Regions from separate parts of the Streptomyces sp. NBC_00271 genome, predicted to be linked through region 2. Evidence: riboswitches for the same ligand, from Rfam matches in the RefSeq annotation. Region 2 holds a riboswitch; the other holds the start of a gene.
What was found. A riboswitch is a leader RNA that binds a small molecule or an ion and turns the genes downstream of it on or off. The one in region 2 is predicted to bind thiamine pyrophosphate.
Positions count from the first base shown of each region.

Region 1: another riboswitch for thiamine pyrophosphate. It lies ahead of thiO (glycine oxidase ThiO); the one in region 2 lies ahead of OG798_RS44750 (purine-cytosine permease family protein).

Region 1 covers NZ_CP108070.1:3,780,247-3,785,262, reverse strand. The annotation lists gene pknB (Stk1 family PASTA domain-containing Ser/Thr kinase) at 1-580, opposite strand, end outside; gene OG798_RS17625 (thiazole synthase) at 836-1,630, opposite strand; gene thiS (sulfur carrier protein ThiS) at 1,634-1,834, opposite strand; gene thiO (glycine oxidase ThiO) at 1,831-3,036, opposite strand; TPP riboswitch at 3,034-3,145, opposite strand; gene OG798_RS17610 (hypothetical protein) at 3,239-3,589, shown strand; gene OG798_RS17605 (NAD(P)/FAD-dependent oxidoreductase) at 3,622-4,860, shown strand; gene OG798_RS17600 (Rv2175c family DNA-binding protein) at 4,945-5,016, shown strand, end outside.
Region 2 covers NZ_CP108070.1:9,829,213-9,834,228, forward strand. The annotation lists gene OG798_RS44735 (alanine racemase) at 1-747, shown strand, start outside; gene OG798_RS44740 (intradiol ring-cleavage dioxygenase) at 764-1,663, shown strand; gene OG798_RS44745 (maleylacetate reductase) at 1,669-2,760, shown strand; TPP riboswitch at 2,835-2,929, shown strand; gene OG798_RS44750 (purine-cytosine permease family protein) at 2,919-4,322, shown strand; gene thiD (bifunctional hydroxymethylpyrimidine kinase/phosphomethylpyrimidine kinase) at 4,367-5,016, shown strand, end outside.

The sequences.
Region 1 (5,016 bases), 6.0 Mb from region 2:
CCGCGGTGCCGTGCTCGATCTGCTCGGGGGCGAGGTACGACACGGTGCCAAGGACGGCCCCAGTCGTGTTCGTGACGGTGTCCACGGCCCGGACGAGGCCGAAGTCGGCCACCTTGACCCGGCCGTCGTCCCCTATCAGGACGTTCTCCGGCTTCATGTCGCGGTGCACGAACCCGGCGCGGTGCGCGGCGCCGAGCGCGGCGAGCACCGGCTCCAGGACGTCCAGGGCGGCCCGCGGTTGCAGCGCCCCGCGCTCCCGCAGCACGTCACGCAGGGTGCAGCCGGCGACGTACTCCATGGCCAGATAGACGTACGACCCGTCCGCGCCCTGGTCGAAGACCTGCACCACGTTGGGGTGCGCGAGCCGTGCCACCGACTTGGCCTCCCGGATGAACCGCTCGACGAACGAGCCGTCGGCGGCCAGCGTCGGGTGCATCACCTTGAGCGCGAGCACGCGGTCGAGGCGGGTGTCCAGGGCCCGGTAGACCGTGGCCATCCCGCCGACCGCGATGCGTGCGTCGACGCGGTAGCGGCCGTCGAGCACTTGCCCGACAAGCGGGTCCTGAAGGGTCGTATCCACGCAGGCGAGTCTACGAGCCGCCACTGTCACCCCCACCCTTCCGGCCAATTCCGGAGCGGGACTGCAGCCGACCTGTGACGGATCTCGCACGCTTGATCGATCCGGTCCGCATGCCGTGCACAGCGCATGTAAGGCACCCTGCCCCGCCACCCCCCAGCCGCCAACGGCGCCCCACCCCCACAGGCGACGCACACTTTCCAGCCGACTGGAAACGGGCGGTGCGCGGGCGGGAGAAAAAACACAGGCGCCGGGTGCCTAGAAAGCAGGCCGCTCAGGATCCAACCGCGCCAGCCCCTCCGCAGGAGACGACGCGGAGGCGAAGTGCCGCCGAGGAATCCGCCCCGCACGCCAGGCGAGCCGCCCGGCTTCCACCGCGTGCTTCATGCCCTCGGCCATCAGCACCGGCTCCTGCGCCCGGGTCACGGCCGACGCCAGCATGACGCCCGCACACCCCAGCTCCATCGCGAACGCCGCATCCGACGCCGTACCGGCCCCCGCGTCCAAAATCACCGGCACACGCGCGTGCTCCACGATCAGCTGGAAGTTGTGCGGGTTGCGGATACCGAGACCGGACCCGATGGGCGACCCGAGCGGCATGACCGCCGCGCACCCCACGTCCTCCAGCTTCCGCGCGAGCACAGGATCGTCGTTGGTGTACGGCAGCACGGTGAACCCGTCGTCGACCAGCGTCTCGGCGGCGTCCAGCAATTCGATCGGATCCGGCAGCAGGGTCCGCTCGTCGGCGATGACCTCCAGCTTGATCAGCTCCGTACCGAGCGCCTCCCGCGCGAGCCGCGCGGTCAGCACGGCCTCGCCCGCGGTGAAACACCCCGCCGTGTTCGGCAGCACCCGGATGCCCAGCTTGTCGAGCACGGACAGCACCGAGCCGTGCGCCGCGGGATTCACCCGCCGCATCGCGACCGTCGTCAGCTCCGTGCCGGACGCCACGAGCGACCGCTCCAGGACGTCGAGGCTGGGCGCACCCCCCGTACCCATGATCAGCCGGGACGAGAAGGACGTACCTCCGAGGACAAACGGATCGTCGGCCATGGTTCAGCCTCCTTGGACTGCGGTGAGGACTTCGACGCGGTCTCCCTCGGACAGGGCCGTGGACGACCACTGCGTGCGCGGGACGACGGTTTCGTTGAGCGCGGCGGCGACGCCGGAGGGCGCGACGGTGAGGGTGGCGACGAGCGTGTCGAGGGCCGTGTCGGCGGCGACGAGCCGTCGCTCTCCGTTGACGAAGATGTTCATACGGTCTGCTCCGTGAGTGCGGTGCTGAAGCGCCCGGGGGTGAAGGGGCGGGCCACTTCCGGGAGCTCGCCGGTGGTCAGGACGTGCGCCATGGCGTCCCCGGTGACGGGCGTGAGCAGGACGCCGTTGCGGTAGTGCCCGGTGGCCAGCAGCAGCCCGTCGAGCGCGGTCGGGCCGAGCAGCGGCGCGTTGTCGGGCGACCCGGGCCGCAGGCCCGCGCGCGTCTCGGTGAGCGGCAGCTCGGTGATCCCGGGCACCAGCTCGTGGGCGTCGCGCAGCAGCTCGTAGACCCCGCCCGCGGTCACCGTGGTGTCCCAGCCCAGCTCCTCGCTGGTGGCGCCCACGACGAGCTCACCGTTCTCCCGCGGCACCAGATAGACCTGGCTGCCGCGGACCACGGCCCGCACGGTCCGGCTCAGGAACGGTGCGTACCGCTTCGGCACGGTCAGCCGCAGCACCTGACCCTTCACGGGCCGTACGGGCGGCAGTACGTCGGCGGGCACGCCCGGGAGCTTCCCGCTGAGGCTCCCGGCGGCGAGCACCACCTGCCCCGCCGCCAGCTGTTCACCGCCCGTCGTGACGACCCCGGTGGCCCGGTCCCGTACGACGGTCAAGCGCTCCGCCCACGTCCGGTGGAACTCCACTCCGGCCCGCTCGCACGCCGTGACCAGGGCCTTCGCGAGCCGGCGCGGGTCGATCTGGTGGTCGCCGTCGACCCGCAGCCCGCCGCGCACGCCCGGCGCGAGCATGGGCTCCAGACGGCGGCACTCCCGGCCGCTGAGCCACTCCGATTCGAGCCCCGAGCGGTGTTGCAAGGCGTGCAGTTCGCGCAGGTGAGCCCGGTCGTCGGCGTCCAGCGCGACGGCCAGCGTGCCGCACCGGCGGTAGCCGAGGTCCTGGCCGCTCGCCTCGGTGAGTTCGGCGGCGAAGTCGGGATAGCGGCGCGCGGAGGCGAGGTTCAGGCCCAGCAGGGTCTGCTCGCCGTAGTGCAGCTCGGTGACGGCGGCGAGCATCCCGGCGGCCACCCGCGCCGCCCCGCCGCCCGGCTCGGGGTCCACGACCGCGACGGTGAACCCGCGCTGCGCGGCCCGCCAGGCGGTCACCAGACCGATGATCCCGCCCCCGATGACGAGGACGTCCGACGCACGTGCGTCCGATGCCGGCGCATCCGAGGAACGTGCAGGTGTACGCGTAGGCGACATAGGTGTCCAGCCCCTCCCTTCGCCGGCATGACCCGGATCAGGTTCGTACGGTCGGAGGCCGCCAGCCTCCCTCTCAGCCCGGTGCGTCCAGGCTCCCGCGAGTAGTCTTTTGTGCCGGGTGTCCGGGGGTCGCCCCCGGGAGATGCAGCACATTGGCCACCCTAGCCCGCTGCCGTATGTCTCAGTAAGGGAGCCTCCGTCCATGGCCCGTACGCTCGACGGCCTCGTCCTCGCCCCGGTCGCCGACCAGGCCCCCGGGCAGGTCGGCACGCGCACCCGGTTCACGTACCACGAGAAGGACGGCGAGATCTGGGCCGAGTACGCGGGCGGGGACGTCGTACGCGGTCACCTCGTGGGGACGCGGGAGGGCGACCGCCTCGACTTCCGGTACGTGCAGCTGAAGCACGACGGCAGCACCTCGTCGGGCCACTGCGTGTCCGTGGTCGTGGAGCTGCCCGACGGACGGTTGCGCCTGGAGGAGACCTGGGAGTGGGAGTCCCAGGACGGGAGCGGTACGAGCGTTGTGGAACAGGTCACTGCGCACGTCCCCTGACTGACAGATTGTCAGTTGTCTATGGTGATCAGGTGAGCGAGCAGACGCGGGCACAGGTGCGGGCGCAGGGGCGTGCGGCACGGCGGGTCGTCATCGTGGGCGCGGGCATGGCCGGCGTACAGACGGCGGTCGCCCTGCGGGAACAGGGATTCACCGGGGATGTGACGCTGATCGGCGCCGAGCCGCACCAGCCGTACGACCGGCCACCCCTGTCCAAGGCGGTGCTGCTCGGCAAGGCCGAGGGCTCCGCCTTCGACATCGACTTCGAGGCGCTGGACATCGAACTGCGGCTCGGCTGCGAGGCGCTGGGCCTGCGCCCCGCGGACCACGAGCTGGACACCGAGGCGGGACCGGTGCCCTACGACGTCCTGGTCCTCGCGACCGGCGCGGAACCGATTCAGCTGCCGGGCTCGGAGGGCGTCCCCGGCGTCCATCTGCTGCGGACCCTGGACGACGCCGAGCGGCTGCGCCCCGTGCTCGCCCAGCAGCACGACATCGTGGTCGTCGGGGCGGGCTGGATCGGTGCGGAGTTCGCGACGGCGGCACGTGAGGCCGGGTGCGCGGTCACGGTGGTCGAGGCCGCCGACCGGCCACTGGCCGGCGCGCTGCCCGCGGAGGTGGCCGCGCCGATGACCGGCTGGTACGCGGACAGCGGCGCGTCGCTGCGCACCCACGCGCGCGTGGAGCGCGTCGAGCCCGGCGCGGTGGTCCTCGACGACGGCACGCGGGTGCCGGCGGGCGCCGTGGTCGTCGGCATCGGCGCGCGCCCCGCCACCGCCTGGCTGGCCGGCTCCGGCATCGAGCTCGGCGCCCACCGCGAAGTGGTCGCCGACAACCACCTGCGCACCTCCGTCCCGGACATCTACGCGGTCGGCGACTGCGCCTCCTTCCCGTCGGGCCGCTACGAGGAGCGCCTCCTCGTCCACCACTGGGACAACGCCCTCCAGGCGCCGCGCACGGTCGCGGCGAACATCATCGGCGAGGCCCCGGCGGCGTACGACCCGGTCCCGTACTTCTGGTCCGAGCAGTTCGGCCGCTTCGTCCAGTACGTCGGCCATCACGCCCCCGCCGATACGACCGTCTGGCGGGGCGACCCGTCGGGCGCGGCCTGGACGGTGTGCTGGCTCCGCGAGAGCCGCCTCGTCGCCCTGCTGGCCGTGGGGCGTCCCCGTGACCTGGCCCAGGGCCGCCGCCTGATCGAGGCGGGCATGCCCATGAACCCGGACGTCCTGGCCGACCCGTCCCGCCCCCTGAAGGACGCCACGGCATGACCCCCCGGTTTCCGTCGCCCGGACGGCGGCGGTCCGGGGGGCGCCCGGGTACCGAGTGTCAGTCCGGGATGGCAGGCTTGTCCCGTGACCGAGATTGACGCAAAGATCGATGCTCTCGTCCCCGCCTGGCTCACCCTCCCCGACATCGCCGAACAG
Region 2 (5,016 bases):
GGCCTCGACCCGGTACAGGCGGACACGATCGTCGGCCTGCTCACCGACGGCAGCTACCCGAACCTCGAACTGCGCGGCGTGTACGCCCACTTGGCCAACGGCCTGCACGCCCCCGAACACCTCGCGGTGGCCGGGAGTGTCGTCGCCTGGACGGCGGAACTCGCCGCGCGGCACGGCCTGCGTCTCACCGAGGTGAACCTCGGGGGCGGCATGGCGGTGGACTACGAGCACCCCGAACGCCGCTTCGACTGGCGGGCGTACGGCGAGGGACTCGCCCGACTCGTCGCCGCGCACCCGGAACTGACCCTGAGTGTCGAGCCCGGTCGCGCGCTGACGGCGTACTGCGGCTGGTACGCGAGCGAGGTGCTGGACGTCGAGCACGGCGCGAGCGAGGACTTCGCCGTCGTCCGCGGTGGCGGGGTGAACCTGCGCACGTCGGCGTCCCGGAGGCCCGACCAGCCGTGGCCCGACCAGCCCTGGTCGGTACTCGAGGTGGACGCGTGGCCCTACTCCTGGCCGCGGCCCGTGGTGCGCCGCGAACGGGTCACGCTCACCGGCCAGTTGAGCAACTCCAGGGACATCCTGGTCCGGGACGTCCGGGCGCCGGGGCTGCGGGCCGGCGACCGGGTGGTGTTCTCCCTCGCGGGTGCCTACACCTCGTCCGTGCCCCACCGGGCGTTCGCCAGGTTGCCCGAGCCCGGCTTCCACTTCGTGGACCCGGGCACCGACGGCTACCAGTCCCGATAGCACCACGAGGAGCGGCATGACAGACGAACCGAACCGTTGGACGACGACCGATGCCACGACCGACTTCACGCACGGCATCACCGACGCCGTCGTCGACAGCCTGCGGGGCACGACCGATCCGCGGCTGCGTGAACTGCTCGGCGCGCTCACCCGTCATCTGCACGACTTCGTGCGCGAGACGGAGCCGACGATGGCGGAATGGGAACGCGCGATCGGATTCCTGACCGCGACCGGGCAACAGTGCACCGACACCCGTCAGGAGTTCATCCTGCTGTCGGACGTGCTCGGTGTCTCCATGCTCGTGGAGACGCTGGGCGGTCACCGCGACCCGGGTGCCACCGAGTCGACGGTCCTGGGCCCGTTCCACCTGACCAGATCGCCGATCCGCGCACTCGGCGCGAACATCGACCTGGTGGGCAGGGGCGAGCCGTGCGTGGTCAGCGGCCGGGTACTGGGCAAGGGCGGCACCCCGCTGCCGGGCGCGGTCCTCGACGTGTGGCAGGCCGACTCCGAGGGCTACTACGACGTACAGCAGCCGGACGTCCAGCCGGCCGGCAACGGGCGGGGACTGTTCACGACCGACGCCGAGGGCCGCTTCTGGTTCCGCACCTGCGTACCGAGCCCGTACCCGATCCCCACCGACGGGCCGATCGGCGAACTGCTGCGCGCCACGGCCCGGCACCCCTACCGCCCCGCCCACATCCACTTCATCGCCTCGGCCGAGGGCCACGCCCCGGTCACCACGCACATCTTCGTCGCGGGCAGCGACTACCTGGACTCCGACGCGGTGTTCGCGGTCAAGAAGAGCCTGGTACAGGACTTCACGGAGACCGACGACCCGTCCCTGGCGCGGGAGTTCGGCGTCCCGAACCCCTTCCGCCACGCCCGCTTCGACCTCGTACTCGAACCGGAATGAGCACCATGACCGACAGGAACACCCCGCTCGACTTCTCGTACGAGACCCAGCCCGCGCGGATCGTCTTCCGGCCCGGCGCCGCCGTCTCCGCGACCCCCGACGAGGCCGCCAGGCTCGGGCTGCGCAGGGTGCTGGTGGTCTGCGGCAGCAGGGGCGAGGGCACGGCACGCGCGGTCGCGGACGCCCTGGGCGAGGCCTGCGCGGGGCTGCACGCCGAGGCCCGGATGCACGTACCCGTCGAGCTGGCCGACCGGGCCGTCGAGGCGGCGCGCGCGGCCGGCGCCGACGGGTGCGTCGCCGTCGGCGGCGGCTCGGCGATCGGCCTGGGCAAGGCGATCGCGCTGCGCACCGGCCTGCCCCTGATCGCCGTGCCCTCCACCTACTCCGGCTCCGAGATGACCCCGGTCTGGGGACTCACCGAGCACGGCGCCAAGCGCACCGGACGCGACCCCGCCGTCCAGCCCCGCAGCGTCGTCTACGACCCCGAACTCACCCTCTCGCTCCCCGTCCCCCTCACCGTCACCAGCGGCGTCAACGCGCTCGCCCACGCCGTCGAGGCCCTCTACGCGCCCGACGCCTCGCCCCTCGTCTCGCTCATGGCCGAGGAGGGCGTACGGGCGATGACGCGGGCCCTACCGCTGGTGGCCGCAGCCCCCGGCGACCTCGACGCGCGAGGCCGGGCCCTGTACGGTGCCTGGCTCTGCGGCGCCTGTCTGGGCGCCACCACCATGGGCCTGCACCACAAGCTGTGCCACGTCCTCGGCGGGACCTTCGGCCTGCCGCACGCCGAGACGCACACGGTGGTCCTCCCGTACGCCCTCGCCTACAACGCGCCCGCCGCACCCCGGGCCGTCGCGGCGCTCTCGCGCGCCCTGGGCGGCGCCGACGACGTCCCCCATGCCCTGTGGGCCCTGGCCGCAAGCCTCGGCGCCCCCCGGAGCCTCGCCGAACTCGGCCTCAAGGAGACCGACCTGGCGGTGGCCGCCGAGCAGGCCGCCGGGCAGCCGTACCCGAACCCGCGCGAGGTCACCGTGGACGGTGTACTGGCGCTGCTGACGGCGGCGTACGAGGGCAGGGAGCCGAGCGTCCACGCGTAGCCACGGGCCCGTACGGTCCCGCGCGGACCCCTCCCCCTGGGGCAGACCGCGCCCGCCGGGCTATCCTGACCGCCGAACCGGACACGGGGTGCCCCGCACGAGGGCTGAGATCACACCCGTCGAACCTGAACCAGTTAGGACTGGCGGAGGGATGTCTCATGTCGTTGCCGTATGCCCGTAACGCTCGCGGTGAGGTGGCCGTCGGAGGCCCGCAGGGCGTATTCGACGGGCGGATGCCCACCGCCCCGGGGGATCTGCACGTCGAGGCGCGCGGAATCGCCCCGGTCCCGGAGGACCACCGCTACGGCGGCCCCGGCCGCCTGTTCACCGTGTGGTTCGCCCCCAACCTGACCATGACCGGCGTGTTCACCGGCACCGTCGGCATCGCGCTCGGCCTGGACTTCTCCACCGCGCTCGTCGCCGTCGTGCTGGGCACCCTCCTGGGGGCGGTACCGACCGCGTACCTCGGCACCTGGGGGAGCCAGACCGGCGCCGGACAGCTGCCGCTCGCCCGCCTCGCGTTCGGCCGGGCCGTGGTCGTCCCCGGGGCCCTGCAGTGGCTGTCGTCCATCGCCTGGGACGCGCTGATCGGCCTCTTCGGCGGGGACGCGCTGGCCCAGCTGTGCGGCTGGCCGTTCTGGCTGGGCGTGCTCGTCATGATGGCGGCGCAGGGGGCGCTCGGCGTCCTCGGCTACGAGGTGATCCACCGGCTCCAGACCGTGATGACCTTCGCTCTCGCCGCCGCGTTCGTGGCCCTGACCGTGAAACTCCTGAGCGGTGCCCACACCACCCCCGCCGCCACCGCGCACGGCGCCGACCGGGCCGGGGCCTTCGTCCTGACCTGCACGATCGCGCTCAGCCTCGCGCTGTCGTGGGCGCCGTACGCGAGCGACTTCAGCCGCTATCTGCCGCGCACGGCATCCCGCCCGCGCATGTTCTGGTACACCCTGGCGGGCATCAGCGTGTCCTTCGTGGCCGTCCAGGCCCTCGGACTGTGGGGCGCGGCCGTCTTCACCGACCAGACCGCCCGCGGCGTCGACACCCTGCTCGGCGGCGGCGCCCTCGGCGCGTTCGGCCTGCTCGCCGTGGCGCTCGCCGCGCTGAGCAGCAACGCCATGAACGACTACAGCGGCTCGCTCGCCCTGCAGACCATGGGCGTACGGCTGCCGCGCCCGGCCGCCGCCGCGCTGGCCGCCGTCCTCGGCTTCCCGCTCGTGCTGTGGATGCACGCCGCCGACACCACGGCCCGCTTCCAGAACGTCCTGCTGTTCGTCGGCTACTGGATTCCCGGGTTCGTCGCGATCGTCGCCGTCGACTGGCTCGCCCGGGCCAGGGCCCGCGGCGGCGCACCCGTCGACCTGGCCGCCGAGAGCGCCCGCCCGTATCCGTGGTGGCCCGCGCTCGTGGCGTTCGCCGCCGCGTTCGCCGCCGCGGTGCCGTTCATGAGCACCAGCCTGTACGTCGGCCCGGTCGCGCACGCCCTGCACGGCGCCGACACCGCCTACGGCGTGGCGTTCCTCGCGGCCCTGCTGGTCTACGCCCCGCTGCGCCTGCGCCGCTGACCCCGCCCCCCCTCTCACCCCCTTCGTACGGAGTGACACCCACCATGTCCGCGAACACGCCGACCACCCCGCCCCGTGTCCTGACCATCGCCGGATCGGACTCCGGGGGCGGCGCCGGCATCCAGGCCGACCTGAAGACCATGCTCGCGCTGGGCGCGCACGGGATGAGCGTGCTCACCGCCGTCACCGCGCAGAACTCCCTCGGCGTACAGGGAGCCTGGGAGCTTCCCGCCGAGGCGGTGCGCGCCCAGTACCGCAGCGTCGTGGACGACATCGGTGTGCAGGCCGTGAAGACCGGCATGCTCGCCTCGCCCCTGCTCGTCGAGACCGTCGCCGAACTGCTCTCGGACGTCGGCGCGCCCGTGGTGGTGGACCCGGTGAGCGTCTCCAAGCACGGCGACCGCCTGCTGGCGGACGACGCGCTGGACGCCGTACGGACCGCCCTGCTGCCGCTGGCGACGGTGGCCACCCCGAATCTCGACGAGACCGCCGAGCTGACCGGGATCAAGGCCACCGGGGAGCGTGACATGTGCCGGGCCGCGGAACAGCTGCTGTCGTACGGGCCCCTCTGGGTCCTGGTGAAGGGCGGCCACCTGCCCGGCGAGGCCGTCGACCTGCTGACCGACGGCACCGAACAACACTGGTTCCGGGCCCCGCGCCACGACAACCGCCATACGCACGGCACCGGTTGCAC